One region of the Mixta sp. BE291 genome, then DNA from elsewhere that is predicted to be linked to it. Evidence: predicted binding sites of a transcription regulator. Region 1 holds the regulator's gene; each other region holds the start of a gene.
The links. The regulator PurR, encoded in region 1, represses purine synthesis genes. The targets are predictions, from matches to a motif close to CANGCAAACGTTTGCNTG.
Positions count from the first base shown of each region.

Region 2: serA (phosphoglycerate dehydrogenase) is a predicted target of PurR. The motif match lies at 1,446-1,463, and genes of this name have one in related genera.
Region 3: J2X14_RS01035 (amino acid aminotransferase) is a predicted target of PurR. The motif match lies at 5,473-5,490, and genes of this name have one in related genera.
Region 4: J2X14_RS18135 (nucleobase:cation symporter-2 family protein) is a predicted target of PurR. The motif match lies at 4,599-4,616, and genes of this name have one in related genera.

Region 1 covers NZ_JAVDXN010000001.1:736,845-744,603, reverse strand. Annotated here, with positions in the region: gene eptA (phosphoethanolamine transferase EptA) at 1-1,267, shown strand, start outside; gene gloA (lactoylglutathione lyase) at 1,577-1,984, shown strand; gene rnt (ribonuclease T) at 2,086-2,760, shown strand; gene J2X14_RS03580 (Grx4 family monothiol glutaredoxin) at 2,818-3,153, opposite strand; gene J2X14_RS03575 (C40 family peptidase) at 3,512-4,318, shown strand; gene cydH (cytochrome bd-I oxidase subunit CydH) at 4,379-4,468, opposite strand; gene purR (HTH-type transcriptional repressor PurR) at 4,755-5,780, shown strand; gene punR (DNA-binding transcriptional activator PunR) at 5,814-6,722, opposite strand; gene punC (purine nucleoside transporter PunC) at 6,833-7,759, shown strand, end outside.
Region 2 covers NZ_JAVDXN010000006.1:164,725-172,483, reverse strand. Annotated here, with positions in the region: gene J2X14_RS15315 (LysR family transcriptional regulator ArgP) at 1-414, opposite strand, end outside; gene rpiA (ribose-5-phosphate isomerase RpiA) at 604-1,263, shown strand; gene serA (phosphoglycerate dehydrogenase) at 1,546-2,784, shown strand; gene J2X14_RS15300 (5-formyltetrahydrofolate cyclo-ligase) at 2,831-3,421, opposite strand; RNA gene ssrS (6S RNA) at 3,518-3,701, opposite strand; gene zapA (cell division protein ZapA) at 3,742-4,071, opposite strand; gene J2X14_RS15285 (YecA/YgfB family protein) at 4,240-4,821, shown strand; gene pepP (Xaa-Pro aminopeptidase) at 4,869-6,191, shown strand; gene ubiH (2-octaprenyl-6-methoxyphenyl hydroxylase) at 6,188-7,366, shown strand; gene ubiI (FAD-dependent 2-octaprenylphenol hydroxylase) at 7,380-7,759, shown strand, end outside.
Region 3 covers NZ_JAVDXN010000001.1:237,616-245,374, forward strand. Annotated here, with positions in the region: gene mukB (chromosome partition protein MukB) at 1-809, shown strand, start outside; gene ldtD (L,D-transpeptidase) at 958-2,751, shown strand; gene mepK (peptidoglycan L,D-endopeptidase MepK) at 2,938-3,492, shown strand; gene J2X14_RS01030 (MBL fold metallo-hydrolase) at 3,533-4,162, shown strand; gene J2X14_RS01035 (amino acid aminotransferase) at 4,218-5,408, opposite strand; gene J2X14_RS01040 (porin) at 5,596-6,783, opposite strand; gene asnS (asparagine--tRNA ligase) at 7,083-7,759, opposite strand, start outside.
Region 4 covers NZ_JAVDXN010000009.1:104,231-111,989, forward strand. Annotated here, with positions in the region: gene spoT (bifunctional GTP diphosphokinase/guanosine-3',5'-bis pyrophosphate 3'-pyrophosphohydrolase) at 1-433, shown strand, start outside; gene trmH (tRNA (guanosine(18)-2'-O)-methyltransferase TrmH) at 437-1,132, shown strand; gene recG (ATP-dependent DNA helicase RecG) at 1,129-3,210, shown strand; gene J2X14_RS18130 (hypothetical protein) at 3,226-4,458, opposite strand; gene J2X14_RS18135 (nucleobase:cation symporter-2 family protein) at 4,667-6,052, shown strand; gene J2X14_RS18140 (AsmA family protein) at 6,181-7,759, shown strand, end outside.

The DNA.
Region 1 (7,759 bases):
GTTATGGTTGCTGGCGCTGGGCGTCATTCCTGCGCTGCTTGTTTGCGTGACTAAAATCACGCCGACACGCCCCTGGTGGTTTGCTCTGGCGATGCGCGGCTTATGGTCTATCAGCTGCCTGCTGACAATTTTGCTGATTGCCGCCCTGATGTATAAAGATTACGCCTCGCTGTTCCGCAATAATAAAGGCCTGGTGAAAATGGTCACGCCCGCCAACGTCGTTAGCGGCGTGATTAATTATGCTGATAATCGCTGGCTACAGGGCAGTAAAGCGCTGGTTCGCATCGGACAGGATGCGCAAAAAGGCCCGCTTATCGACGCCGCCGAGAAAAAGACGCTGGTTATTTTTGTGCTGGGCGAAACCGCGCGGGCGGAAAACTTCTCGCTGGGCGGCTACCCGCGGGAAACCAATCCCAGACTGAAACAGCAGAACGTGATCTACTATCAGCACGCCAGCTCATGCGGAACAGAAACCGCGATCTCCGTGCCCTGTATGTTTTCCGGTATGACGCGCGCGCACTATAACGCCAACCTGGCGCATCATCAGGAAGGCTTAATGGATGTGCTGGCCCATGCGGGCATCAACGTGATGTGGCGTGAGAACGATGGCGGCTGTAAAGGTGCCTGTGACCGTATTCCGCATAGCGATATGACCTTATGGAAACTTACCGATCTTTGCCGCAACGACGCCTGCCTGGATGAAGTGCTGCTGCATCGTTTATCGCACTATATTGATGGCGTGAAGGATGATTCGGTGATTGTGCTGCATCAGATGGGCAGTCACGGCCCCGCTTACTATTTACGTTATCCGCCCGCGCTGCGCCGCTTTACGCCGACCTGCGACAGCAAACAGATTCAGGATTGCGATCATCAGGCGCTGGTGAACACTTATGACAATACGCTGCTCTACACCGACGCGATGCTGAGCGACACTATCGAGTTGTTGAAAACGTATCAGCAGCGCTTTAACGTGGCGCTGATCTATCTCTCCGACCATGGTGAGTCGTTGGGCGAGCATGGTATGTATTTGCATGGCACGCCTTATCTGTTTGCGCCCAGCCAGCAGACGCACATCCCTTTCCTGTTGTGGCTCTCTGCCGATTACGCCCGGACTTTCGGCATTAACCAAGCCTGCCTGCGACAGCATGCGCAACAGGATGAGATCTCGCAGGATAATGTTTTTCATACGCTGTTAGGGATGGTTAACGTGCAGACCAGCCTTTATCAGCCACAGCTTGACCTGCTGAAAAGATGCCAGGCGCATTAAGGTTGCATTAGACCAACTGGTCTATTACCCTGAGCGCCATGAATAAAACGGCCCACAGGCTGCCCGTGTACAGCCGCTTGCCAGGGGTAAATGGCTCTGTTTGCCGAGCAAAACATGACACGGGGGCAGTGCGTTAATCCACGCGCTCCAGGCAATTTTGCAGCTGTTGCCGGAGCGCTAAATTAAAAAACCCGCTTCAAGACGACCGGTCTACTGAAGGCTATCGTGGGTTTTCCCGTCTGGTAACAGGCAGCTATACTAAGCTTTTTTGACCGTCATCGGATGATGACCCCCTTTTTGGAGACTATTATGCGCTTACTTCACACCATGCTGCGCGTTGGCGATATGCAACGTTCCCTGGATTTCTATACTCGCGTGCTGGGCATGCGTCTGCTGCGCGAAAGTGAAAATCAGGAATATAAATATAACCTGGCGTTTGTTGGCTATACCGACGAAAGCGAAGGCGCAGTGATTGAGCTGACCTATAACTGGGGTGTGGATCACTATGATCTCGGCAACGCCTATGGCCATATCGCGCTGGGCGTGGATGATGTCGCAGCAACCTGCGAACGAATTCGTCAGGCGGGCGGTAAAGTGACCCGTGAAGCGGGCCCGGTTAAAGGCGGCAACACCGTTATCGCCTTTGTTGAAGACCCGGACGGTTACAAAATCGAACTGATTGAGAACGAACACGCTGGTCATGGCCTCGGCCACTAAGTTTTTTGGGCGCCTGCGGGCGCCCTTCTTTTTCCTGCTGCTGCAACCCCTGGCGAAATTTGCCATAATGCGCGCTGCATTTTTTCGCCAATGAGATCCTGATGTCTGAATCGAAACAACTGAACGCATTATCTGACCGCTTCCGCGGCTTTTATCCAGTGGTAATTGATATCGAAACCGCCGGATTTAACGCCAAAACCGATGCACTGCTGGAAATTGCCGCCGTTACGTTGAAAATGGATGAAAATGGCTGGCTGCAACGCGACCAGACGCTGCATTTTCACGTCGAGCCTTTTGCGGGCGCGATTCTGCATCCGGAGGCGCTGGCGTTCAATGGTATCGATCCTGAGAATCCGCTGCGCGGCGCGGTCAATGAATATGATGCGCTGCACGCTATCTTTAAACAGGTGCGCAAAGGCATAAAGGATCAGGGCTGCAATCGCGCCATTGTCGTTGCGCATAATGCCAATTTCGATCACAGTTTTATGATGGCCGCCGCTGAGCGAACGGCGCTAAAGCGCAATCCGTTTCATCCGTTCGCCACCTTTGATACCGCGGCCCTGAGCGGGCTGGTAGTGGGTCAGACGGTGCTGGCGAAAGCCTGTAAGGCCGCAGGCATCGCTTTTGACGCCAGCCAGGCGCACTCGGCGCTGTATGACACTGAGCGCACGGCGGAGCTGTTTTGCGAGCTGGTAAACCGCTGGAAACGTCTGGGCGGCTGGCCGCCGCTGCCGGTCGATGAGGAACAGCCTGCTGAAATCAGCGACGGTGAATAGTCCGTCCGCCGTAAAAAAGGGCGCCTGAAGCGCCCTTTGCTGTTGTAAGCGGAAAATTTATTCCGCTTCTTTATATTTTTCTGCTGTTTCTTTAATCAGCGTCTGCAGTTCGCCGCGCTGGAACATCTCGATCACGATATCGCAGCCGCCAACCAGTTCGCCATCTACCCACAGCTGCGGGAAGGTGGGCCAGTTAGCATATTTCGGCAGCTCAGCACGAATGTCAGGGCTTTGCAGGATATCCACATAGGCGAAGCGCTCGCCACAGGCAGAGAGAGCCTGAACCGTTTGCGCCGAAAAGCCACAGCTGGGTAACTTCGGCGAGCCTTTCATGTAAAGCAGAATCGGGTTTTCTGCGATCTGGCGCTGAATTTTTTCAACAGTACTCATAATTGCCTTCCTTAAATAGCATGCTTCGTGTCTATTGATTGTAGCGACTGTAGCGGGTTGCTGAAAACGACATTTTCTGTAAGGTTAAATGACGCGGGTTATTGTAGCGGCTTGTCACAGCAAAATAACCCGTATCAGCGCGATGCATTGCGCGGTGGTTAATACCTGGCAATAACTTTGCTGAGATAACCGCCTGTTTACGCTTATTTTTACATCTATATGCATTTAAAGTTTATTTCACTAAAAAAGGCTTTATCTTTTCGCAAAAAGTTCGATTAGAATTGGCCCTTCAGGAGTCTGTCGCTATGGCAGAAATAAGATTAACCTTGCGCTATCACTGCGCTTTGAGTGTAACCACACCATGCGTTTATTGATTACGCTTTTTATGCTGACCGTTGCTCAACTCTTTTTTAACGTTGCCGAGGCATCCCCGCAGGCGCCAGTCAAAGCCACTCAGCATAAAATTGATAAAAAAGCCGCCCGCGACGACGACCGTCGCAAGCGCCGGGTGGTAAAAACCACCAGTAAAAAAGCCCGTCCGGCCAGCGTCGAAAAAAACAAGCTAAAGAAGAAAAGTAAACCTGCCACGGTTGCCACAGCCAGCACGAAAAAGAGTCGTAGCGCGGTTAAAACCACCAGCGTAAAAAAAAGCATCAGTAAAAAAAGCAAACAGCGCTATGGTCGCCAGCGCGGCGAGAAAAAAACCGCTGTAGTCGCTAAGCGCGGCCCGCTGGAGATGAGCAAGGCGCATCGTGAGCGCTATCAAAAGGCGCGTGAAACGGCGATGAACAAACTGATGAGCCAGTTAGGTAAGCCCTATCAGTGGGGAGGCACCTCGCCTCATACCGGTTTCGACTGTAGCGGTTTGGTCTGGTACGCCTATAAAGATGTGGTGAAGTTTAAAATTCCCCGCACCGCTAATGAAATGTACCACCTGCGTGATGCGGCATCGATTAACCGTGAAGCGCTGGAAAAAGGCGATCTGGTGTTCTTCCGCATTAATAATCGTGGCGCAGCCGATCACGTCGGCGTCTATCTCGGTAACGGACGCTTTATCCAGTCGCCGCGCACCGGTAAAGATATCCAGATTAGCCAGCTGAGCGATGATTACTGGCAGCGGCACTACGTTGGCGCTCGCCGCGTGATGACGCCGCGCACCATTCGCTAACGCGGTTGCGCAACAAAAAAGCCTGTCATATGACAGGCTTTTTTTATTTCTGGCTGGCGATTAATTGATAACGGCGGTGAAGCTAAACGCCATGATCACCAGTAATGCCGCCACCGTGGTGCCTATTGATAGTTTTAAATCCGTGCTCATTTGGCCTCTCCTTTAACCACACAAAAAATAACGGTATAGATTTTCCCATACTCCCTGGTAAAAATCTCGTTTTCTTTGCGCCAGCTTGGTAGAATCCCCGCCTTGCGTTGCGCAACGACCAAAACCACCGTTGTCGACGACCCTTATTTTAAGACGTCCCGCCGCTAAGACGTACCTCAGCCCGCCTGATGATAACCCATACGCGTGCTGAATAACGCTATCGGGACGCAAACGATTAACATTAGCCTTATCAAACTATTACGATAGGCGCAGGAGTATCTTTTTAATGGCAACAATCAAAGATGTCGCAAAGCGTGCCGGCGTTTCTACCACCACGGTATCGCACGTCATCAATAAAACCCGTTTTGTCGCGGAAGAAACCCGTGAGGCCGTGTGGGCAGCCATCAAAGAACTACACTATTCGCCCAGTGCGGTCGCACGCAGCCTGAAAGTCAACCACACTAAATCGATCGGCCTGTTGGCGACGTCCAGCGAGGCGCCCTATTTCGCTGAGATTATCGAAGCGGTGGAAACGCGCTGTTTCGCCCGTGGCTATACCCTGATTCTGGGCAACGCCCATAACGATTTACAGAAACAGCAGGCTTATCTTTCCATGATGGCGCAAAAGCGCGTGGATGGCCTGTTGGTGATGTGCTCCGAATATCCTGAAGCGCTGCTGAAGATGCTGGAGGAGAACCGCAATATTCCTATGGTAGTCATGGACTGGGGCGAATCGCGCGGCGACTTTACCGATACCGTGCTGGATAATGCTTTCCAGGGCGGCTATCTCGCTGGCCGCTATCTGATCGAGCGCGGACATCGTGATATCGGCGTGATCCCCGGTCAGATGGAACGCAACACCGGCAGCGGGCGCTTCGCCGGTTTTGTCAAAGCGCTGAATGAGGCCAGCATTGCGGTACGCGAAGAGTGGATCGTTCAGGGCGACTTTGAGCCAGAGTCTGGCTATCGCGCTATGCAGCAAATCCTGGCGCAGAAGCAGCGCCCTACCGCCGTTTTCTGCGGCGGCGATATTATGGCGATGGGCGCGATTTGCGCCGCCGATGAGCTGGGACTGCGCGTGCCGCAGGATATTTCAGTGATCGGTTACGATAACGTGCGCAACGCCCGCTATTTTACCCCTGCGCTGACCACAGTGCATCAGCCGAAAGAGCAGCTGGGCGAAACCGCTTTTGATATGCTGCTGGACAGGATCACCAGCAAACGTGAAGAATCGCAAACCATTGAAGTCCATCCTACGCTGATTGAGCGCCGCTCTGTCGCCGATGGTCCCTTCCGCGACTACCGCCGCTAAGGTTCAGGCTCAGGAACCGCTGTTCCTGAGCCGCTACGCTTCCCGCAGCCATTCCCGATTGATCGTTTCCGTATCGCCAAGATAATCCAGCAGCCAGCGCAGCGCGGGCGAACTGCTTTGCTCCGACCAGCTGACGCAACAGAAGCTGTCGGGAAAAGGTTGCGGCAGCGCCAGCTCGGTGAGCTGCCGGGTTTTCAGCAGCGGTGCGGCGAAATGTCCGGGAACCATGCCCACACACAGCCCGGCACGCAGGCAGTCAAACGCGCTTTCCCAGTCGGGCACCACCAGACGGCGCTGATTATCCAGCGTCCAGGTGGTACGTCGTGGCAATGCGCGCGAGGTATCTTCCAGCACCAGCGAGGGCCAGGGACGAATATCATCATCCTCCAGCTGCCTGCTGACGCTGGCTAAAGGATGATCAACGCTTACTACGCAGCGCCAGTTAAGCGCGCCCATATCGCGAAAGGCAAAGCGCCCGCCAACCGGAATCGCCTGCGTCGCGCCAATCGCCACATCAACCCGCTCGTCCGCCAGCGCATCCCAAACGCCGTTAAACACTTCCGGCGTGATCAGCAGTTCCATATCCGGGAAGTGCCGATAGAAATCAAGCACCAGCTGACGGGTACGCTGCGGCTTAACAATGCGATCCACGGCGATGCTTAACTGCCCGCGCCAGCCATTCGCCACCTGCTGGCACTGCCGCCGCGTGGCTAGCATTTTTTTGATAACAGCACGGCCTTCGCGAATAAACAGCTCGCCTGCCTCAGTGAGTACCACGTCGCGATGGCGTCGCTCAAAAAGCGGCACCGCCAGCCAGGACTCCAGCTGACGTACGGTATAGCTGATGGCCGAGGGTACGCGATGTAGCTCCTCGGCGGCGGCAGAGAAGCTGCCATTGCGCGCCACGGCATCGACCACTTCCAGTGCATATTCAGACCACATGTTTTGCCTGCAAAATTTTTGATATCAACCGGCAAATTTTAGCGTTTCACAATCAGAAAAACATCCTTTAACCTCGCGCGGTCTGTTCACCTGCTAATAATGAGAAAGTGATGTCTGCTTCAAAAGGATTTATGCTCTATCTGGCGCTGCTCAGTACGCTGGGTTTTCTCGCCACCGATATGTACCTGCCCGCGTTTACCGCCATGCAGGAAAGTTTTCACACCTCTGCCGGCGTGATTAGCGCCAGCCTCACCGTGTTCCTTGGCGGTTTCGCCTGCGCGCAGCTGCTGTGGGGACCGCTCTCTGACCGTTTTGGTCGTCGACCGATCTTGCTGCTGGGTCTGGCGCTGTTTGCGCTGGGCTGTGCGGGGATGCTGTGGGCGGAGACCACCTGGCAGATGTTAATCCTGCGCTTTGTGCAGGCGGTGGGCGTCTGCTCGGCGGCGGTGAGCTGGCAGGCGCTGGTAGTGGATCGCTATCGCGGGGCGCAGGCGAATCGGGTTTTCGCCACCATTATGCCGCTGGTCGCGCTGTCGCCCGCGCTGGCGCCGCTGCTGGGCGCCTGGCTGCTGAGCCACTTTTCATGGCGATCGATTTTTCTGACGCTGTTTCTGGTAACGCTTCCGCTGCTGTTTGCGACGGCGAAGCTGAAAAAAAGCGCGCCCGCCTCTGAGCCAACCGGCCAGCGCAGCGGTTTTTTCCGTCTGCTGGCGTCGCGTATCTACAGCGGCAACGTGCTGATTTATGCCGCCTGCTCCGCCAGCTTTTTCGCCTGGCTGACCGGTTCGCCCTTTATCCTGCACGATTTGGGATTAAGCCCGGCCGATATTGGTTTGAGCTATCTTCCGCAGACCGTGGCGTTTCTGGTAGGCGGCTTTGGCTGTCGCTCGGCGCTGCAGCGTCGCAGCGGTCGCACGCTGCTGCCCTTCCTGCTGGTTTTTTATGCTGTGAGCGTAGCTGCGCTGTTTATCGTCTCGCTTAGCGATCGGGTTACGCTGTGGGGATTGTTAATTCCATTTTGCGGCATGGCGCTAGCG
Region 2 (7,759 bases), on a different contig from region 1:
GCCGCGTCGTAAGCGCTCCTGGGTACGGGTCTCATCTTCCACCTGCAAATTCAGGCGTACCGGCGAATCGGTTAACACCTCTTTTAGCGCTGGCAGCAGCCAGGTCGCCAGACTGTCGGCATTCACCGCCAGCGATAGCAGCAGAGGCGTAGTGCCGCCGTTTTCATCGCCCAGCCACTCGTCCTCCAGCAGCTCTACCTGATGCAGCAGGGCCAGCAGCTTTTGTCCTTGTTCGGTCGGGCGCGGTGGAATAGTACGCACCAGCAAAGGCTGACCGAACATATTTTCCAGCTGCTTAATACGCTGTGACACCGCCGACTGGGTGATACATAACTTTTGCGCCGCGCGTTCAAAGCCGCGCTCGCGGATCACAGCATCCAGAGCCTGAAGCGTTCGATAGTCGGGTCTTTTCATTGTTATTTTGTTCTCCTTCAGCAATGCCGGGACACTATGCCATAAAATTCACGCTTTGCCGCTGCGGTCAGAAGCGGCAGTTTGTGCACTGCTTTGCAAAGCGACAAAACGCCGCGCATCCAATACGCATTTTAACCAGAGCTTGTTTTATACTACGCGCACACCATTAGCACAGGTTTTAAACATACCATGACGCAGGATGAACTGAAAAAAGCAGTAGGCTGGGCCGCGCTGGATTATGTCACGCCAGGGACGATTGTCGGCGTAGGCACCGGATCAACCGCCGCCCACTTTATCGATGCGCTCGGCTCGATTAAGCATCAGATCGAAGGCGCCGTTTCCAGCTCGGATGCTTCTACGCTGAAGTTAAAGAGTCTGGGGATCCCGGTCTTTGACCTTAACGAGGTGGATTCGCTGGCGATCTACGTTGACGGCGCGGATGAAATCAACCCGCAAATGCAAATGATTAAAGGCGGCGGCGCAGCGCTAACGCGTGAGAAAATTATCGCTGCGGTAGCGGATAAATTTATCTGTATCGCCGATATTTCCAAGCAGGTTGATGTGCTGGGCGGTTTTCCGCTGCCGGTGGAGGTGATCCCGATGGCACGTTCTTATGTTGCGCGTGAACTGGTGAAACTGGGCGGCCTGCCGGAATATCGTCAGCAGGTTATCACCGATAACGGCAACATTATTCTCGACGTGCATAATCTGAGTATCGTGAACCCCTCTGAACTGGAACGCGCTATCAATGCGTTGCCTGGCGTAGTGACGGTAGGGCTTTTTGCCGCGCGTGGCGCCGACGTTGCGCTGATTGGCGGGCCGGACGGCGTAAAAACCATCACCAAATGATCTGGCTGGCGCGTAGCTCGCGCCGGTTATTTCTTGCCGAAAAACATCTTTTCTCCAGTAGGCGAAATTTAGTGACTTATGTCACATAAGAGATGCCTGGAGCGCTATCATTCTGCCTGCAAGGTGCTTCCCATCATAATCTGTTGAATCTGCCCCTATCTTCCTTTACCCATGCTAAGCGGCAGGCAATCGTTTGTATTGCCGCGCGCGTAAATTTTGATATTTTGACAGAAGGCTGGCTTATTACAGCCCCTTCTGAAGTCTGCAAAATAGGGTCGGGAAATGGCAAAAGTATCGCTGGAGAAAGACAAAATTAAGTTTCTGCTGGTGGAAGGCGTTCACCAGACTGCGCTGGATAATTTGCGTGCGGCAGGTTACACCAATATCGAATATCACAAAGGCGCGCTGGATAGTGAAGCGCTGAAAGCCTCCATTCGCGATGCGCACTTTATCGGTATTCGTTCCCGTACTCAGCTGACCGAAGAGATCTTTGCCGCGGCTGAAAAGCTGGTGGCCGTGGGCTGCTTCTGTATCGGCACCAATCAGGTGAATTTAGAGGCGGCGGCAACGCGCGGCGTGCCGGTGTTTAATGCGCCATTCTCTAACACCCGTTCAGTAGCGGAGCTGGTTATTGGTGAAATGCTGCTGCTGATGCGCGGCATCCCGGAAGCGAATGCCAAAGCCCATCGCGGCATCTGGAACAAACAGGCCGCCGGCTCGTATGAAGCGCGTGGCAAGAAGCTGGGCATCATTGGTTACGGCCATATCGGTATGCAGCTTGGCGTGCTGGCGGAAAGCCTGGGGATGCATGTCTTTTTCTACGATATCGAAAACAAGCTGCCGCTGGGCAATGCCACGCAGGTCAGGCACCTTGCCGATCTGCTGAATATGAGCGATGTGGTCAGCCTGCACGTGCCGGAAACTCCCTCAACCCAGAATATGATGAGCGCAGAAGAACTGGCGCAGATGAAGCCAGGCTCACTGCTGATTAACGCCTCACGCGGAACGGTGGTGGATATCCCGGCGCTCTGCCAGGTGCTGGCGAATAAACATCTCTCCGGCGCGGCGATCGACGTTTTCCCGGAAGAACCGGCAACCAACAGCGATCCGTTTAATTCTCCGCTGTGCGAGTTCGACAACGTGATCCTGACGCCGCATATCGGCGGCTCTACTCAGGAAGCGCAGGAGAATATCGGCATTGAAGTCGCTGGTAAGCTGGCAAAATATTCTGATAACGGCTCTACGCTTTCCGCCGTTAACTTCCCGGAAGTCTCGCTGCCAATGCACGGCGCGCACGTAAGCCGCCTGCTGCATATTCATGAAAACCGTCCAGGCGTGCTAACCGCGATCAACCAGATATTTGCCGAGCAGGGCATTAATATCTCGGCGCAGTATCTGCAAACCACGCCGTTAATGGGTTATGTGGTGATCGATATCGATGCGGAATTGGATGTGGCGCACAAGGCGCTGACGATGATGAAGGCGATTCCGGGCACCATGCGCGCCCGTTTGCTTTACTGATTGACTGTTTTTTTGCTCATCGCGCCGCCTGATTCCGGGCGGCGTGCTATTTTTCCCACTGCCACAGGCGTGAAGGGGTTAACATCGCGGGCAGCGGAATATCCCAGGTTTCCACCGGCAGCGTATCGACCTGCTGGCAGTCGTGCGCCAGGCCAACAGGAAGAAAGCGATGCCTGCGCCAGTGCTGTAAGGTGCGATCGTAAAATCCGCCGCCCATTCCCAGACGCTGTCCATGCTTATCAAACGCCACCAGCGGCACAAACATCACATCCAGCCGATCGAGCGGAATAATATCCTGCACATTTAGCGGCGGCTCCGGGATGCGTAAGCGGTTGGGGATCAGCTCTGTTTCCGGCGTATAGCGGATAAACAGCAGATTTCCCGGCGAGAAAGGGTGCAGTACCGGCAGGTAAACCTGCTTATGCTGTTGCCACAGGCGGGCAATTAAAGGGCGCGTGTTGAGTTCGCCATCCACCGAAAGAAACAGCGCGATATGCTGCGCCTGAGCGACCGATTCGACGTTTAACGCATGTTCAGCGACGCTATTCGCCGCCAGCGTTTGCTGTTCCGCGCTGAGCCCGCGCCGTAAATGGCGGACATGCGTGCGTATCGCCTGGCGTTCAAGTGATAAGGACATAGAGGTTTTCCTGCGCCTGCGGGGATGATGCGAATATAGCACAGGTAAAGCGAAGAATTAGCGGGCAAACGCGTTGCGTAACCGCTAAACAAGAAAGGAATCTCCGAGATGCCGCCGTAGGCTGTAACCCTTGAACCCTTGGTTCAAGGTGAATGTGTCGTCGTAACCATTAGGCTTCCCGGACGGACCGGGCATGCACACAGGCTGCGGAGCGCCACACTCTGTGGTTTTGAAATATCGGCTCAGGGGACTGGCCCACTTGCAAACATCTCAGAGAAATTGTACCTCACCGCCACTGTATCACAGTCGGCCGTAAAGTGTTATTCGAACTTCGCACCCTGGCGTTCAGTTATGCGACCTTGCTCAAGCAATGCTTGTTCTATGGTCTGTTGCAGCATCCGAATGCGTTGTTCCATGTTAGCAGCGTAGTCACGGGTTTTCCCCTTTTCCTGCGCCAGCTCATGGCAAATGTTCAACGCAGCGATGAACACCAGCTGCTCTGTATTTGTGACTCTAGTGCGAACTTTAAGATCTTGCAACCGCTGATTAAGATCTTCCGCCGCCGCGTTCAGCGCATCTTGCTGTTCAGGCGGACAATTCACGCGTAACGAACGTCCAAAAATCTGAATATCTACCGGTTGTGCAGACATGCCACCTTCCTGACTGATTACTGCGCCCGCATCGTTCTGAACCTGCTCCGGCTCAGAAGGGGCGCCACTATATATATCCTGGCGTGAAGAAACAAGCCCTTTCTGGAAACCTCAAGGCACCTGGTGGTAGCATAACACGAACTTACTCCGCCAACGATGATAATGCATATGTCTACAGATAACACACAGCCAGCCTGGCAGGCGCTGGCATCCCTCCTGACCCAGCAAGGGGTAGGAATGACGCCAGCTGAAATGCACGGCTTGATCAGCGGCATCGTCTGCGGTGGCAATAAAGATCACAGCTGGAAAGCGCTGGTACACGATCTCACCAATGAAGGTTTAGCGTTTTCACAATCGCTCTCGCAGCCGCTGCAGGCGCTGCACGCGCATATTCAGGACACGCTGGAAGAAGAAGGCTTTCTGTTTCAGCTGATGCTGCCTGATGAAAATGAAAGCAGCGTCTTTGAGCGTGCCGATGCGCTGGCGGGATGGGTTAATCACTTTCTGTTGGGGCTGGGCGTGACGCAGCCTAAACTGGATAAAGTCAAAGGCGAAGCGGGCGAAGCCATCGACGATCTGCGCACCATTGCCCAGCTTGGCTATGATGATGAAGAAGACCAGGAAGAGCTGGCACAGTCGCTGGAGGAGGTTATCGAGTATGTGCGCGTAGCCGCTTTGCTGTGCCATGAAACCTTTAATCCGCCGATGCCGCCGGGTGCGCCGGAAACCACCAAGGTTACGCTGCACTGATTATTTGCTCTTGCCGCGCGGCGGCCTAACTCAGGGAGAAGATACGGATGATTACGCTGGATACTTTTTTGCAGCGCCGCCAGGCGCTGTTGTCGCGTATGGCTGCGGGCAGCGCGGCACTCATTTTTGCCGCGCCGGAAGTCACGCGCAGCGCGGATAGCGAATATCCGTTCCGCCAGCACAGCGATTTCTGGTATTTCACCGGCTTCAACGAGCCTGAAGCGCTGCTGTTGCTGATTAAAAGCGATGAAAATCACAACCACAGCGTGCTGTTTAACCGCGTACGCGATAAGCAGGCGGAAATCTGGTTTGGTCGCCGTTTGGGGCAGGATGCCGCGCCGGAGAAGCTGGGTGTCGATCGGGCGCTGCCGTGGGACGACCTGAACGAGCAGCTGCATCAGCTGCTGAACGGGCTGGACGTGGTTTATCATGCGCAGGGCGAATATGAGTTTGCCGATCGCATCCTGTTCAGCGCGCTGGAGAAGCTGCGCCGTGGCTTCCGTCAGAATTTGCAGGCGCCGAATACGCTAACCGACTGGCGGCCGTGGGTGCATGAGATGCGCCTGTTTAAAGGCCCGGAAGAGCTGGCGATTTTACGCCGCGCCGGTGAAATCAGCGCGTTGGCGCATACGCGCGCGATGCAGGTGTGTCGGCCCGGCATGTTTGAATATCAGCTGGCGGGTGAAATTCACCATGAGTTTACCCGTCACGGCGCGCGGCATCCCTCTTACAATACCATTGTCGGCGGCGGCGAAAATGCCTGCATCCTGCACTACACCGAGAACGAAAGCGAACTGCGCGCGGGCGATCTGGTGCTGATCGATGCAGGCTGTGAGCTGCATGGCTACGCGGGCGATATCACCCGCACCTTTCCGGTGAGCGGCAAATTCAGCGTGCCGCAGCGGGCAATTTATAACATCGTGCTGGCGTCACTCTACAAAGCGCTTGAGCTGTTTCGTCCGGGTACCAGTATTCGTGAAGTGAATGAAGAAGTGGTGCGGGTCATGGTCAGCGGACTGATCGACTTAGGTGTGATGCAGGGCGATGTTGAGTTGTTAATCGCTGAAAACGCCCATCGACAATTCTTTATGCACGGCCTGAGCCACTGGCTGGGGCTGGATGTGCATGATGTTGGTGATTACGGTACGCCGGATCGCGGACGTATTCTGGAGCCGGGCATGGTGCTTACCGTTGAACCCGGACTTTATATCGCGCCGGATGCGGATGTCCCGGCAGAATATCGCGGGATCGGTATCCGTATTGAAGATGACATCGTGATTACTGAACAGGGCAATGAAAACCTTACCGATAGCGTGGTTAAAGATGTCGATGCTATCGAAGCGCTGATGGCGGCAGCGCAGCAGGCATGAGCGTGATCATAGCCGGTGGCGGCATGACCGGCGCAACGCTGGCGCTGGCGCTCTCGCATCTCACGCAGGGATCGCTGCCGGTGACATTAATCGAAGCGATAGCGCCGGGAGATCGCGCGCATCCGGGTTACGATGGCCGGGCGATTGCGCTGGCGGCAGGCACCTGTCAGCAGCTGGCGGCGATTAATCTTTGGCCCGCGCTTGCTGACTGCGCAACGCCAATTACCCATGTTCACGTCAGCGATCGCGGTCATGCCGGGTTTGTAAACATCGATGCCGCTGACTATGGCGTGAGCGCGCTGGGCAACGTGGTTGAGCTGCATGAAGTGGGAAGCCGCTTATATCAGCGCTTGCGTAAGGCGCCGGGCGTTACGTTACGCTGCCCCGAACAGGTAAGCCGCGTTGAGCGGCATCAGGATCATGTCAACGTGACGCTGGGCAGCGGAGAACAGCTGCAGGGCAGTTTACTGGTCGCGGCTGATGGATCACACTCATCCGTTGCCGCCGACTGCGGCATTCAGTGGCTGCGGGATGACTATCAACAGATTGCCGTTATCGCCAACGTGACAACGCAGGTAGCCCATCAGGGCCGCGCCTTTGAGCGCTTTACTGAACATGGCCCGCTGGCGCTGCTGCCGATGTCGCACGGGCGCAGTTCGCTGGTCTGGTGCCACCCGCCTGCGGCGCAATCCCGCATCGATCGCTGGAGCGATGCTGAATTTTTAGCGGAGCTACAGCAGGCGTTTGGCTGGCGGCTGGGGCGCTTTACCCAGGTTGGACAGCGCACCAGCTATCCGCTGGCGCTGCAAACCGCCAACCAGACGGTGGCGCATCGGCTGGCGCTGGTGGGCAATGCGGCGCAAACCTTACATCCGATTGCCGGTCAGGGATTTAACCTTGGCATACGTGACGTGATGTCGCTGGCGGAAACGCTGGCGGCGGCGCAACGTCAGCAGGAAGACCCCGGCAGTTTTGCCGTATTACAGCGTTACCGTCAGCGGCGAGAGCCGGATCGTACCGCCACTATCGGCGTGACCGATGGGCTGGTGCGGCTGTTTGCCAATCGCTACCTGCCGCTGGTGGCAGGCCGTAACCTTGGCCTGATGACAATGGATAATTTACCCTGGCTGCGCAACCGCCTGGCGGAGCGTACGCTTGGCTGGGTAACGCGCTGAAAAGAGGATTTCAATGCAAACTTATGATGTGGTGATCGCCGGTGGCGGTATGGTGGGGCTGGCTGTCGCCTGCGGATTACAGGGCTGCGGGCTGCGTATCGCGGTGCTGGAAAAGTCCGTGCCGGAACCGTTTAACCCCAGCGAACCGCACGGATTACGCGTCTCCGCCATCAATGCCGCCAGCGAAAAGCTGCTGCAGCATCTGAATGTCTGGTCCGCTATTCTGGCGCAGCGTGCCAGCGCTTATCACGGCATGGAAGTGTGGGATCGCGACAGCTTTGGGCGCATTGAATTTGATGAGCCGCAGGGCGTCAGCCACCTTGGCCATATTATTGAAAATCAGGCCATTCATCAGGCCTTATGGCAACGGGCGCAGCAGCTAAGCGATATTAC
Region 3 (7,759 bases), 500 kb from region 1:
AAGAGCTGACCGCTCGCGAACAGATGCTGGCTATCAGTTCGCGCAGCGTGGCGAATATTATTCGCAAGACCATTCAGCGCGAGCAAAACCGCATTCGTCAGCTGAACCAGGGTCTGCAGAGCGTGAGCTTTGGTCAAGTGCGTAGCGTACGTCTGAACGTAAATGTGCGCGAAAGCCATGCCACGCTGCTGGATGTACTCTCGGAGCAGCATGAGCAGCATCAGGATCTGTTTAACAGCAACCGCCTGACCTTCTCAGAGGCGCTGGCGAAGCTGTGGCAGCGCCTGAACCCGCAGATCGATATGGGACAGCGCACGGCGCAAACCATCGGCGAAGAGCTGCTGGATTACCGTAACTACCTGGAAATGGAGGTAGAGGTCAACCGTGGTTCGGATGGCTGGCTGCGTGCGGAAAGCGGGGCGCTGTCAACCGGCGAGGCGATCGGTACCGGGATGTCGATTCTGGTGATGGTGGTACAAAGCTGGGAAGAAGAAGCGCGTCGCCTGCGCGGCAAGGATATCAGCCCGTGTCGCCTGCTGTTCCTCGATGAGGCCGCGCGTCTTGATGCCAAATCGATCGCTACGCTGTTTGAGCTTTGCGAACGTCTGGAGATGCAGCTGATTATCGCCGCGCCGGAAAATATCAGCCCGGAAAAAGGCACCACCTATAAACTGGTGCGTAAAGTGTTTAACAATACCGAGCATGTGCATGTGGTGGGGCTGAGAGGCTTCTCTGCCGATCCACTTCCGGGCGCGGCTCCAGCGCACGCGGAGCAGGGCCAGTCGGAGGATGAAAAAACGCAGGTATAAATGTAGTAAAAATGTTGCCCCGCGTTTAATCTAATCAACGGCATTTGCTCTATGAGACAAATGCCGTTGTTCGTTTATATACGTATTATAATAAATTAACAAACCTGATGGTTTATTCTCCGTGAGCCACAGCAGGCAGGGGGCAAGGATGTTGCTGGCACCATATAAAGCACTAAAACACACTACGCTGGCTTGCGTTGTTGCAATCAGCCTGGGGGCAGCCACCGCCGGGGCGGCGATCATTACCGCCGTGCCGGTAGAAAGGGCCGGCGAAACCATGAGTGCGGCCGCAGGACAACAGCAAATGTTGGCCGCATTGCCACAGGGCGTGAAGCCTTTCTACACCGGCACGCTGGCATCCCTCTACGCCGCCCGTCACATGCAGCCTGTCTGGCAGGATAAAGACGCGGTGCGGCAATTCCAGCAGCAGCTGGCGGAAGTGGCGATTTCCGGCGTTCAGCCGCAGTTTACCCAATGGGTAGAACAGCTAACGGATCCCGGCATTACCGGTATGGCGCGCGATATCGTGTTATCTGACGCGATGCTGGGCTACCTGCAGTTTGTCGCCAGTGTACCAAAGCAGGGTGAAAGCTGGCTCTATAGTCGGGTGCCTTACAAAATGGCGCTGCCGCCGCTGGCGGTGACCAACCAATGGCTGACGGCGGTGGACGCCGGACAGCTGGGCAATTTTGTTCATTCGTTAGTGCCGCAGCATCCCCAGTATGCCCGCATGCATAAGGCGTTGAAGCAGCTGCTGGCGGATAATCAGCCATGGCCGCAGCTGCAGGATAAACAGACGCTGCGTCCTGGACAGATCAGCGATGATGTTCCGGCGCTAAAAGAGATTTTGCAGCGTACCGGGATGTTGTCGGCCGCCAATGATGCTCCCGCGCCTGATGACGATGCGCCTGCGGCGGATAATCGTCAGACGGCTGCCGTCAGCCCTTCCGCGACCAATGTGACGGATATGTCTGCCGCTGTCCCGGAGAATCCGGGCAACGTGGCGGCTTCATCGCCCGTAGCGACCAATGACAATGTTTACGATCCTGCGCTGGTTGAAGCGGTAAAACGTTTTCAGCGTTGGCAAGGTCTGGAGGCGGATGGGGCGATTGGCCCACGTACGCGCCAATGGCTAAACGTATCGCCGCAGCTGCGTGCTTCGCTGCTGGCGCTTAACATCCAGCGTTTACGGCTGCTACCGGATGATATGCGCAATGGCATCATGGTCAATATCGCTAACTATTCGCTGGTCTATTACGCGGACGGCAATAAAATTTTATCCTCACGCGTGATTGTGGGCCGCCCGGATCGTAAAACGCCGCTGATGCGCAGCGCGTTAAATAATGTGGTGCTTAATCCGCCGTGGAATGTTCCTACCACGCTGGTGCGGCAGGATATTATTCCCAAAGTTAAACGCGATCCCGCTTATCTGTATCAACATGGCTATACCTTGCTTTCCGGCTGGAGCAATGATGCGGAAGTTATCGATCCCACCATGATTGACTGGAGTATGGTTTCGGCGGCGACCTTCCCCTATCGCATACGTCAGGCACCGGGCGCGCATAATTCGCTGGGGCGTTTTAAATTTAATATGCCCAGCTCTGATGCGATCTATTTACATGACACGCCAAACCATAATCTTTTCCAGAAGGATATTCGTGCGTTGAGTTCAGGTTGCGTCCGGGTAAATAAAGCCTCGGAGCTGGCTAATTTATTGTTGCAGGACGCGGGGTGGAATAACGCACGTATTTCCAGCAGCCTGGAGCAGGGCGATACGCGCTATGTGCCTGTTCGCCATCGGGTTCCGGTTAATTTGTTTTATCTTACCGCCTGGGTAGCCGATGACGGCATGACACAGTTCCGCACAGATATTTACAATTACGATACTACCGCGCAGTCAGGCACGCGTATTCTGGCTCAGGCGGGCCAGCTGCTGCTTTAATAGTTGATTCATGAACGCTTTTCCCGGCTCTCCTTTATGGCAGCGAGCCGGGTTAATCGCTCTATTAACGTTTATCTTCACATTCCTGCCGTTTACCACCTTGACGTTACCCAGAGTGACGGTTAAGGTGCGGGCTTGTGTACTTTTTGCACGGTTCGCTTTCTTTTTTTCAGGTAAACGCAATTTATGGCTAATTTTGATTTACAACGTCGTAAGCTGCTGGTTTTTGGTGGTGCGGCAGCAGGGCTTGCGCTGCTTCCCGGCTCAGCTCTTGCCTCAGTCTCGACCTCTCGTCCCCGCGTCCTTACGCTTAATAATCTGCATACCGGTGAAACGCTTAAGACCGAGTTTTTTAACGGGAAAAATTACGATCAAGATGAGCTGGTGCGGCTAAATCATTTTTTCCGCGATTATCGGGCTAATAAAATTAAGAATATCGACCCCACGCTGTTTGATCAGCTTTATCGATTACAAACGATGCTCGAAAATAATAAACCGATTCAGCTTATTTCGGGCTATCGCTCGTTAGCCACCAACAATATGCTGCGCGGCAAAAGTAAAAGCAGCGGCGTGGCGAAACATAGCTATCATACGCTTGGCCAGGCAATGGATTTCCATATTGATGGGATTTCTCTGAGCAATATACGCAAAGCGGCGCTAAAAATGCGCGCAGGTGGTGTAGGATATTACCCACGTAGTAACTTTGTGCATATTGATACCGGGCCAGTGCGCCACTGGTAATGCAGAGAATACCCGCCAGCGGCGCGGGTCACGGAGCTTTATGAATTATCACCTTATTCCCGTAACGGCCTTCGCGCAGAACTGCTCGTTGATTTGGTGTAGTGAAACGCATCAGGCGGCGCTGGTGGATCCTGGCGGCGATGCAGAGCTGATTAAGCAGCAGGTAGACGCGCAGAAGGTTACGGTGAGCGCGATACTGCTTACCCATGGTCACCTTGATCATGTCGGTGCTGCCGCTGAGCTGGCCGCTTATTATGGCGTATCGATTATCGGGCCGCAAAAGCAGGACGCCTTCTGGCTGGAAGCGCTTCCTACCCAAAGCCAGATGTTTGGTCTGGCGGAATGCGCGCCGTTAACGCCCGATCGCTGGCTGGAAGAGGGGGAAACGGTAACGGTAGGCAAGGCGACGCTGGAAGTTTTGCACTGTCCGGGCCATACGCCGGGTCATATTGTTTTCTTCCATCGTGAAGGGCGGTTATTAATTTCTGGCGACGTTATTTTTAATGGCGGCGTCGGGCGCACCGATTTCCCACAGGGCAGCCATCAGGCGCTGATCGATGCGATTAAAAATAAGCTGCTGCCGCTTGGCGATGATATTACTTTTATTCCAGGTCATGGGCCGATCTCCACCCTGGGCCGGGAACGTATCAGTAATCCGTTTTTAATCTAGCCGCGTAATAAAAAATGGGCCTGCAGGCCCATTTTTTTGGCAACGTGGCAACGCGTTATAAAACAGCCACGATCGCTTCGCACAGCGCAGCCATATTATCTGGCGTCATGCCCGCAACGTTAACACGTCCTGAGTTCACCGCATAAACGCCAAACTCTTCACGCAGGCGAATCACCTGATCTTTATTCAGGCCGCTAAACGAGAACATCCCGTTCTGGCGAATAATAAAGCTGAAATCACGGTTGGCGCCTTTTTCCTGCAGCGTATTAACAAACAGCTGACGCATACGGTGAATACGCTGACGCATATCCGTTAATTCCTGCTGCCAAATCGCCCGCAGCGCATCATTACCAAGAATAGTGGCAACCACCGCCGCGCCATGTGCAGGCGGATTAGAGTAGTTGGCACGGATAGTATATTTAACCTGGCTAAAGGCGGTATCGGCAACGTTGGCCTCGGCGGCAACCAACGTAAAGGCACCTACGCGCTCATTATACAGGCCGAAGTTTTTAGAGTATGAACTGGCGACAATCAGCTCTTCATGGCTGGCAGCAAAAATCCGCAGCCCTTCCGCATCCTCTTCCAGACCACGGGCAAAGCCCTGGTAGGCAAAATCAAACAGCGGCAGCCAGCCGCTCGCCTTTGACAGCTCCGCCAGCTGTGACCACTGTTCTGCAGTAGGGTCGATACCGGTTGGGTTATGGCAGCAACCATGGAACAGCACTACATCGCCCGCTTTGGCGCCGCGCAGGCTGGCCAGCATCGCATCAAAATCGAGCTGATGGCTTTCCGCGTCATAATAATCATATTCGCAAACTTCAAGGCCAGCGGAGTTGAAGACGTTTTTATGGTTCGGCCAGCTTGGATTGCTGATCCAGACGCGTTTTGCGCTGGTTTGCGTCGCGAGGAAATCAGCCGCCACGCGCAGCGCGCCGGTCCCGCCTGGCGTCTGTGCGGTGCGGGCGCGTTTTGCGCTAACAATCGCGCTATCCTGACCAAACAGCAGCGTTTGGGTGCAGCGGGCAAAGTCAGCCAGACCATCAATGCTGAGATAGTTTTTTGTGGTTTCGTTTTCCAGCAGATATTGCTCGGCTTTTTTTACGCTGGTTAATACCGGCGTTTGCCCGGTTTCATCTTTATAGACGCCGATGCCAAGGTTGATTTTATTCGGGCGGTCATCGGCACGGAAAAGATCGGCTAAGCCAAGAATAGGGTCGGCGGGTGCAGCAGTGATATTTTCAAACATGTGAGAGGTCCGTAAGCTTCAAGAAAAGCGAAATGAAGCCTCAGGTTAACGCCAGAAAGTTGAAATGCCAACCGTTTGCGAGAAAAAGAATAGTGAATAAGAAGGCTGAATGCAGGCAAATAAAAACGGGGCCAAAAGCCCCGTTTTTTTAACCTCAGCAGAACAGATTGCTCTGCGGCAGGCTGACTTAGAACTGGTAAACCAGACCTACAGCAACGGTGTCGCCAGAGTTCACGCCCAGTGCGTTGTCGTCATCAATCTGGTTGATGATGTAGTCAACGTAGGTAGACATGTTTTTGTTGAAGTAGTAGGTGGCGCCCACTTCAAAGTATTTAACCAGGTCAACGTCGCCAATGCCTTCAACATCTTTCGCTTTAGACTGAACGTAGGCGATAGACGGACGCAGACCGAAATCGAACTGATACTGTGCGACCAGTTCAATGTTCTGCGCTTTGTTTACGAAGCCTTCAGTAGATGCGTTCTCATAGGTTGCGCCGTTAGCGGCAACGAAGGTGCCTGCGCGAGAATAAGTAACCGCTGTGGCATTACGGGTTTCGCCATACATAGCTGCCAGGTAAATGTTGTTGGCATCATATTTAATCGCGGTCGCCCAGGACTCAGCACGTTTACCTGCGCCTTCGCCCGTCGTGTCGGTGCGGTCAGTGGCACCGGCAACGCCATCAGAATAAGTGGTGCGTGCGCCAGCCGCCTGAATATTGGTACGGTCGCTGCTGCTATAGCCAGCCGCGAAGCCTACGCCGATGGGTGTTTCGTAGCTGCTGGAAACGCCCCAGCCGTCGCCATTCGCACGACTGAGATCGTCAGTACGCTCGTTTTTACCCTGGTACTGAACAGCAAAATTCCAGCCGTCAACCAGACCAAAGAAGTTGGTGTTACGATAGGTCAGCAGGCCGGTGCTACGACCGTTCATGAAGTTATCGGAGTTAGCTGAATCACCGCCGAATTCCGGCAGCATATCGGTCCAGCCCAGCGCGTCATACACCACGCCATAGTTACGGCCATAGTCGAGTGAGCCGTAGTCACCGAATTTCAGACCGGCAAAGCCCAGACGGGTTTTGTTGCCTTTCTGAGCGTCTGAGCCGCCTTCAGAGTTGTTCGCCTGAACGTTATATTCCCATTGACCGAAACCGGTCAGCTGGTCATTAATTTGGGTTTCGCCTTTAAAGCCGAAACGAACGTAAGTTTTGTCGCCGTCGCTCTGGTAACCGTCATTATCAGAGAAATAATGCAGACCAACCGCTTTACCGTACAGATCCAGCTTGTTGCCATTTTTATTATAGATTTCCGCTGCGTTAGCTGCGCCGGCAGCTAACAGAGCAGGGATGACCACTGCCAGAATGTTGCGCTTCATCATTTTTTATTACCCTCATTGGAGTTATTTGGACACCTGCCACTGCCGTCAAGAATTGTTTACAAAGGCTTGATCAGAGTTTGGTGTCTTCCTGTGTCTGCAGGCATCTTTCCATTCGCCGCCAGGTAATTCTACCCCGAAAATGCTACGAAAGCCTAATAGTAGTTTCAGAAAGAAAATATGTATTACAAAATGTAAAAATAAGGGAACTTTGTGAGATATCTCAAAATTTACAAAAATAAAAAAAGGCTGACAGTGTCAGCCTTCGTATATATATGAATTTCTTATATTTAATGCCAAATTTAGAAAGTGGCGTTGCGCGGTGTGCGTGGGAAAGGAATAACGTCCCTTACATTTTGTACGCCGGTGACATAAGCAATTAAACGTTCAAAACCTAAACCAAAGCCAGAGTGGGGCACGGTGCCGTAACGACGCAGATCGCGATACCACCAATAATCTTCTTTATTCAGGCCCATTTCATTGAGACGCTGATCCAGCACGTCCAGACGCTCTTCACGCTGCGAACCGCCGATGATCTCGCCAATGCCCGGTGCCAACACATCCATCGCCGCCACGGTTTTGCCATCTTCATTAAGGCGCATATAAAAGGCTTTGATCTCTTTGGGATAGTTTTTCACCACCACCGGCGCCTGGAAATGTTTCTCCGCCAGGTAACGCTCATGCTCTGAAGAGAGATCGATACCCCATTCAACCGGGTTTTCAAACGTCTGGCCGCAGGCCTGCAGAATATCGATAGCATCGGTATAATCGACGCGGGCGAAATCCGCCGTGACGAATTTTTCCAGACGGCTAACGGCTTCTTTATCGACGCGCTCGGCGAAGAAAGCCATATCGTCGGCACGCTCGTTAAGTACGGCCTGGAAAACATATTTCAGCATCGCTTCCGCCAGATCGGCCGCATCATCCAGCGACGCAAACGCAATTTCCGGCTCCAGCATCCAGAACTCCGCCAAATGGC
Region 4 (7,759 bases), on a different contig from region 1:
GATCAAAGGCGCTGATGGCGTACTGATTACCTTTGCCAAGTGCTGTCGTCCGATTCCTGGCGACCCGATTGTGGCGCACGTCAGTCCCGGTAAGGGATTGGTGGTTCACCATGAGTCGTGCCGTAATATTCGTGGCTATCAGAAAGAGCCCGAGAAGTTTATGGCGGTGGAATGGGATAAAGAAACCGAGCAGGAATTTGTCGCTGAGATTAAAGTCGATATGTTTAACCATCAGGGCGCGCTGGCGAACCTGACGGCGGCGATTAACACAGCCAAATCGAATATCCAAAGCCTGAACACGGAAGAGCGTGACGGCCGCGTTTACAGCGCCTTTATTCGTTTGACGGCACGCGATCGCGTTCATTTGGCGAATATTATGCGCAAAATTCGTGTAATGCCGGACGTAATCAAAGTTCACCGTAACCGAAATTAACGCATGAATGCTCAACGTTTTGCTCGTATACGCGAGATGCTGGCCGCGCGCCAGCATGATCTCACCGTCTGCATGGAGCAGGTACATAAACCCCACAACGTCTCCGCGATTATTCGTACGGCGGACGCGGTGGGCGTTCATGAAGTTCACGCTATCTGGCCCGCTAACCGCATGCGTACCGTGGTTTCGTCGGCGGCAGGCAGCAATAGCTGGGTGCAGGTCAAAACCCATCGCACCATTGCGGATGCGGTAACCCATCTGAAACAGCAGGATATGCAGATCCTGGCGACCAACCTTTCCGCCAAAGCGGTGGATTTCCGGGAAATCGACTATACCCGTCCAACCTGTGTTTTGATGGGACAGGAAAAAACCGGGATTACACAGGAAGCGCTGGCGCTGGCCGATCAAGACATCATTATCCCGATGGTGGGCATGGTGCAGTCGCTGAACGTTTCGGTCGCCTCCGCGCTGATTCTCTATGAAGCGCAACGCCAGCGGCAAAATGCCGGTATGTATCAGCGTGATATCAGCACGCTGCCGCATGCGGAACAGCAACGTTTGCTGTTTGAGGGCGGCTATCCGGTTCTGGCGCGCGTGGCTAAACAGAAAGGTTTGCCGCGCCCCGAAATCAGCGACAACGGCGAAGTGATTGCCGATGCCGAGTGGTGGGCCGCTATGCAGTCAACGGCTAAACGATGACAGGCCGCCTGCTGGATGCCGTTCCGCTCAATACCCTTTCCGGCGTAGGCGCAAGCCAGGCTGGAAAGCTGGCAAAGATCGGGCTGCATACCGTGCAGGATTTACTGCTGCACCTGCCGCTGCGTTATGAAGATCGCACGCAACTCTATCGTATTAACGATCTGTTGCCCGGCATCTGGGCAACGGTAGAAGGCGAGGTGCTGCATACCGATGTGACTTTTGGGCGGCGGCGGATGTTGGTCAGCCAGATCAGCGATGGCTCTGGCGTCGTAACGCTGCGCTTTTTCAACTTTAATGCCGGAATGAAAAACGGCTTGTCGCCCGGCGCGCGCGTAACGGCGTATGGCGAGATCAAACGGGGCCAGCGCGGCGCAGAGATGATTCATCCTGAATATCGTATTCAGGGTGAACACAGCGTAACCGAATTGCAGGAAACGTTAACGCCGGTTTATCCCACCACCGAAGGCATTCGCCAGGCCACGCTACGTAGCCTGACCGATCAGGCGCTGCAGTTGCTGGATACCTGCCCGATTGCCGAATTGCTGCCTGCCGAATTACGCGGCGGCCTGCTGAGCCTGCCCGATGCGCTACGCACGCTGCATCGCCCGCCGCCGGATATTCAGCTGGTCGATCTGGAAAGCGGTCGCCATCCTGCCCAGCGCCGCCTGATTCTGGAAGAGCTGCTGGCGCATAACCTGAGCATGCTGGCGGTGCGTGCAGGCGCGCAACGCTATCACGCGCTGGCTATGCCGCCGCGTCATCAGCTGCGCGATCGGCTGCTGGCGGCGCTGCCGTTTAAACCCACCGCCGCTCAGCAGCGGGTGGTAAAAGAGATCGAGCAGGATTTAAATCACGATTACCCCATGATGCGTCTGGTTCAGGGCGATGTCGGCTCCGGCAAAACGCTGGTGGCGGCTCTGGCCGCGCTGGATGTCATCGCTCACGGAAAGCAGGTTGCGCTGATGGCGCCGACCGAGCTGCTGGCCGAACAGCATGCTAACAACTTCCGCCAGTGGTTTGCGCCGTTGGGGCTGGAGGTGGGCTGGCTGGCTGGCAAGCAGAAGGGTAAAGCGCGCCTGGCGCAGCAGGAAGCCATTGCCAGCGGCAAGGTTTCTATGGTGGTGGGTACGCATGCGATTTTCCAGGAACAGGTACAGTTTAACGGCCTGGCGCTGGTGATTATTGATGAACAGCACCGCTTCGGCGTCCATCAGCGGCTGGCGCTGTGGGAAAAAGGTGAGGAGCAAGGTTTCCATCCTCATCAGCTGATCATGACCGCCACGCCCATTCCGCGTACGCTGGCGATGACCGCTTATGCCGATTTAGATACCTCAGTTATCGATGAGCTTCCTCCCGGACGTACGCCGGTGACCACGGTCGCCATTCCTGACACGCGGCGCGCAGATATCATTGAGCGGGTAAAAAGCGCCTGCCAGAAGGAAGGACGTCAGGCCTACTGGGTATGCACCCTGATTGAAGAGTCTGACCTGCTGGAAGCGCAGGCGGCAGAAGCAACCTGGGAAGAGTTAAAGCTGGCATTGCCCGATTTACAGGTCGGCCTGGTGCATGGGCGCATGAAGCCGAAGGAAAAACAGGACGTTATGCAGGCGTTCAAACAGGGCGCGATGCAGCTGCTGGTAGCAACGACTGTAATTGAAGTTGGCGTGGATGTGCCTAATGCCAGCCTGATGATTATCGAAAACCCGGAGCGTCTGGGCCTGGCTCAGCTGCATCAGCTGAGAGGGCGCGTGGGCCGTGGCGCGGTCGCCTCGCACTGTGTGCTGCTCTACAAATCGCCGTTAAGCAAAACGGCGCAAAAGCGATTGCAGGTGCTGCGGGACAGCAACGACGGCTTCGTTATTGCGCAGTGCGATCTGGAAATCCGCGGGCCAGGAGAGCTGCTGGGTACGCGGCAAACCGGCAACGCGGAATTTAAAGTGGCCGATCTGCTGCGCGATCAGGCGCTTATCCCTGAGGTACAGCGTATTGCGCGTCATATTCACCAGCATTATCCACAGCAGGCCCAGGCGTTGATTGAGCGCTGGCTACCGGAAACCGATCGCTACACCAACGCCTGAATTAAGAAACATAATTTATTGCGTATCGTTGTTTGTTTTTAAACGCTCTTGCTGTTGCGCTCTTCTGCTTAATCTCTCTTTAAGCTCATTCACAAACGCCTCACTCTTTTCTGGCTTTGAAAGGTTACTCTTTTTAGGGCTGATAGATGTTGCCTTTTTATTACCCACCGTCCCCGTTTGCCTTTTATCGCTAACTGGCCGTTTTTCGGCGGACGGCGGCGGCGGCGGTGGTGGCGGTACACCATCTTTGCACTTCTCAATAAACGCCTGCCTGTTTTTTAATTCATCGATCTTTTTTCGCGCCTCTTGCTGCGCTTCTTTCGCTTTGTCCGCAGCCTTTTTTTCGGCCAGCTCTTGATCGCTTTTCGCTTTAATAGCAGCGTTTTCCTGCATTTGTTGATAGATTTTTTTCTGGAATGGCGTCAGTTTATTCACGTCAAGATTGTTAAAAAAGGCACCCGGTGTTGTCACCTGCTCGTTACTGCCAGTTTTTTTTTGCATTACCCTACTATTTTTTCCTGCACCGTTGCTCGGTCTTTTAGTTAACTCGTTGTTATAAATAAGAAAATCCTGCGCCGGTAGTGGTGGTGGTGGTGGCGCGAGTTGTGCCGAGGAGGATGCTAACGGCGGCGCGGGCGGCGGCACAAGTTGCACAGACGACGGCGCAGGCTGTTTTGACGACGACACGGATGACGACGACAGCGGCGCGAGTTGTGCGGACTGTGCTAATGGCGATGCAGCCTGTATCGATGATGATGCGGACCGTGATGCCGGTTGCGCTGGCGTCGATACAAAAGGTTCTGTTATGGACGTCGTATTGCCAGATTGCATGCGATCCGTTGTCATGCTGCTATTATTATTCGACAAAGGCGGCGGCGGCGGTAACTTGGCAGGTGCCTGTTTGGAAGAGTGGAAAAAATTTTCCGCGCAAGGCGTAAACGCCGAGACTTTTTCATTACCGTTAAATGGTTTTATACTCGCTTTCGTTAATAAATTACGTAAGATTGAATCTTCGTTAAAGGATATGCGATTAACACTTATTACCTGCGCAGCAGAGTTTTCCTTATTGGACCTACGTCCCTTCAGAAATATACTAATATTTATTACTCTTTTTAATAAGTTACCTAAACGTGAAAATGAACTTTTTTTACTTTTCTCGGTAATGTTATTCTCTACCGCTTTACCCTTAACGCCTTCCTGATTAAAAAAACGGCTGGTAGACAATCCTGCCTGGCTAACTTTGCACATGTTTTTCCTTTTTAATAATTTTTAGACCAAAAACAGACAAACCGAAATACAACTGCGCGTTATAAACTAAACGTTCTAACAATAATTTCGAAAACCGCTTTTTCTGATGACGTTGCTAACGGGCCGTAACGCGAAACCCATAGGCAATCGATTGCTTTTGCCATAAAGAGGATTACAATCGCATCTTTGCTTTTCAGGGAATGTAGTGATGTCGGCCAACCCCAGTAAAACCCCCTCACCTGCGTCTGCGATTAAAACAAATAGCGAACTGATTTATCGTCTGGAAGATCGTCCGCCGCTGGCACAAACCTTGTTTGCTGCCTGCCAGCATCTGCTGGCCATGTTTGTCGCGGTGATCACCCCCGCTCTGCTGATTTGCCAGGCGCTTGGCCTGCCCGCTGAGGATACGCAGCACATTATCAGCATGTCGCTTTTCGCTTCTGGCGTTGCCTCGATTTTACAGATTAAAACCTGGGGGCCGGTTGGCTCAGGGCTGCTTTCTATTCAGGGCACCAGCTTTAACTTTGTTAGCCCGCTGATTATGGGCGGCCTGGCGTTAAAAAATGGCGGTGCCGATGTGCCGACGATGATGGCCGCGCTGTTCGGAACGCTGATGATCGCTTCCTGTACTGAAATGGTACTTTCGCGCGTGCTGCATCTGGCGCGGCGGATTATTACGCCGCTGGTCTCCGGGATTGTGGTGATGATTATCGGCCTGTCGCTGATTCAGGTGGGGTTAACCTCTATCGGCGGCGGCTTTGCCGCGATGAACGATCACACCTTCGGCGCGCCGAAAAACTTGCTGCTGGCGGGCGTGGTGCTGGCAGTGATCATTATTTTGAATCGTCAACGCAACCCATACCTGCGTGTCGCTTCGCTGGTCATTGCGATGGCGGTGGGTTATTTGCTGGCGTGGGCGCTGGATATGCTGCCGCAAAACAGCACATCGGGCAGCAGCGCGCTGATGGCCGTTCCGATACCGCTCTATTACGGTCTGGGCTTTGACTGGAACCTGCTGATTCCGCTGATGCTGGTCTTTATGGTGACATCGCTGGAAACCATCGGCGATATTACCGCCACCTCTGACGTCTCAGAGCAGCCGGTTAGCGGGCCGCTCTATATGAAGCGTCTGAAAGGCGGCGTGCTGGCGAACGGCCTGAACTCCTTTGTCTCGGCGTTGTTTAACACCTTCCCTAACTCCTGTTTCGGCCAGAACAATGGCGTTATCCAGCTGACCGGCGTAGCCAGCCGTTACGTGGGTTTTGTCGTGGCGCTGATGCTGATTGTGCTTGGCCTGTTTCCTGCGGTAAGCGGCTTTGTGCAGCATATCCCCGAGCCGGTACTGGGCGGCGCAACCATTGTGATGTTCGGCACCATCGCCGCTTCCGGCGTGCGCATTGTTTCACGCGAGCCGTTAAACCGTCGGGCAATCATGATCATGGCGCTTTCGCTGGCGGTGGGCCTTGGCGTATCGCAGCAACCGCTGATTTTACAGTTTGCGCCTGACTGGTTAAAAACACTGCTCTCTTCTGGTATCGCCGCCGGTGGCATTACCGCTATTCTGCTGAATCTGTTTTTTCCGCACGAGAAATAACCTTTGCGGGGCGGGCTACGGCTCGCCCTGCGCATCCTGATTATTCCAGCTTTACAACCAGGCGGTTGAGCTATGTCAGTAATTAAGGCATAACAGGCGGTACTGGAAATTCATACGGAAGGATGCAAATGAAGTTTGTCGGAAAGGTAACGCTTTCACTGCTATTGCTACTGTTGCTAACGCTATTGGCGGGCTATTTTTTACTGCAAACTCGTTGGGGTGCGGAATGGGCCAGCAGGCGAATAAGCGATGATACGGCATGGCATCTTTCCGTCGGCAAAATAGAGCATAATTTTTCCAGCCCTGCGCTGCTGACCTTACATAACATAAGCTTCGGCCATGACGGGCAGCCCGCTGTTATCGTGGCTAAAACCGTTAATCTCGGTTTGAGCTTCTCGCTGTTGAGCGATGCGCTGCATTTTACCCGCATTGAATTGCAGGATGGCGCACTGAACCTCGCCAATATGACGAAGGATATGGGCTGGTCGTTACAGGCCGATCGCCTTCAGCTGCGCAATATGAAGCTGAATAGCCCGCAGCAGGCCATTAAGGCAGTCGCGCTAAACGGCGGCGTGATCCCCTGGCAGCCTCGCGCAGGGGATGTTCTGGGCGCTAACGCCAGTTTTCAGGCCAGCGCGGAGAGCATGACGCTAAACGGTCTGGCGTTGTCCGATGCCTTAATCCAGGGGAAAACCAGCGATCGCCAGCTGGTCATTAATAATTTCGGTGCCGATCTGGCACGCGGCTCTGTCACCGGCAGCGCCCAACGCGATGCGCAGGGCAAGTGGGACGTCTCCGCGCTGCGCCTGAATGATATTCGCCTGCAAACCGATAAATCGCTTAGCGCATTCTTGCAGCCGCTTCGTGACCTGCCGCCGATCTATTTTTCCCGCGTGGATGTAACGGATGCGCGTCTACAGGGGCCGGACTGGGCGATTACCGATCTCGATTTAGTGCTAAAAAAACTGACGATCAGCCATGGCGACTGGCAAAGCGAGGATGGCTCGCTGGCCCTGAATGCCGACAACTTTATTAACGGTCAGCTGACGTTAAACGATCCGCTGCTGAACCTCGACTTCTCGCCGCAGGGCGTGACGGACGCACGCTTTAGTTCACGCTGGGTAAATGGTTTAGTTCGTGCGCAGGGCAATTGGCAACGACAGACCAGGCAGCTGACGCTGGATGAACTGGTGCTGGCGGGGCTGGAATATACGCTGCCGGAAAACTGGCGCGAGCGCTGGATGTCCACGTTACCGGCCTGGCTTGATAGCGTACGGGTGAAAAAGCTGAGTGGCAGCCGCAATCTGATTATTGATGTGAATCCGCAATATCCGTTTCAGATAACCGCGCTGGACATCACCGGCTCTGACCTGCTGCTGGCGCGCGATCATCAGTGGGGCATCTGGCAGGGTGCGCTGAACCTGAACGCTGCGGAAGCCACCTTCAACCGCACAGATGTGCGTCATCCTTCGCTGACGCTAAGCGCCAGTGACCAACAAATTTCGGTCACGGAGATGAGCGCGTTTGCGGAAAAAGGGATGCTGGAAGGGCTGGCGACGCTGGATCAAACGCCAGCGCGTCAGCTTTCATTAACGTTGAACGGTCGGGGCGTACCGGCGAATGTATTGCAGAATTGGGGCTGGCCCGCTCTGCCGCTAACCGGCGAGGCCACGTTACAGTTGCAGCTACAGGCGCGTCTGGCGGCGG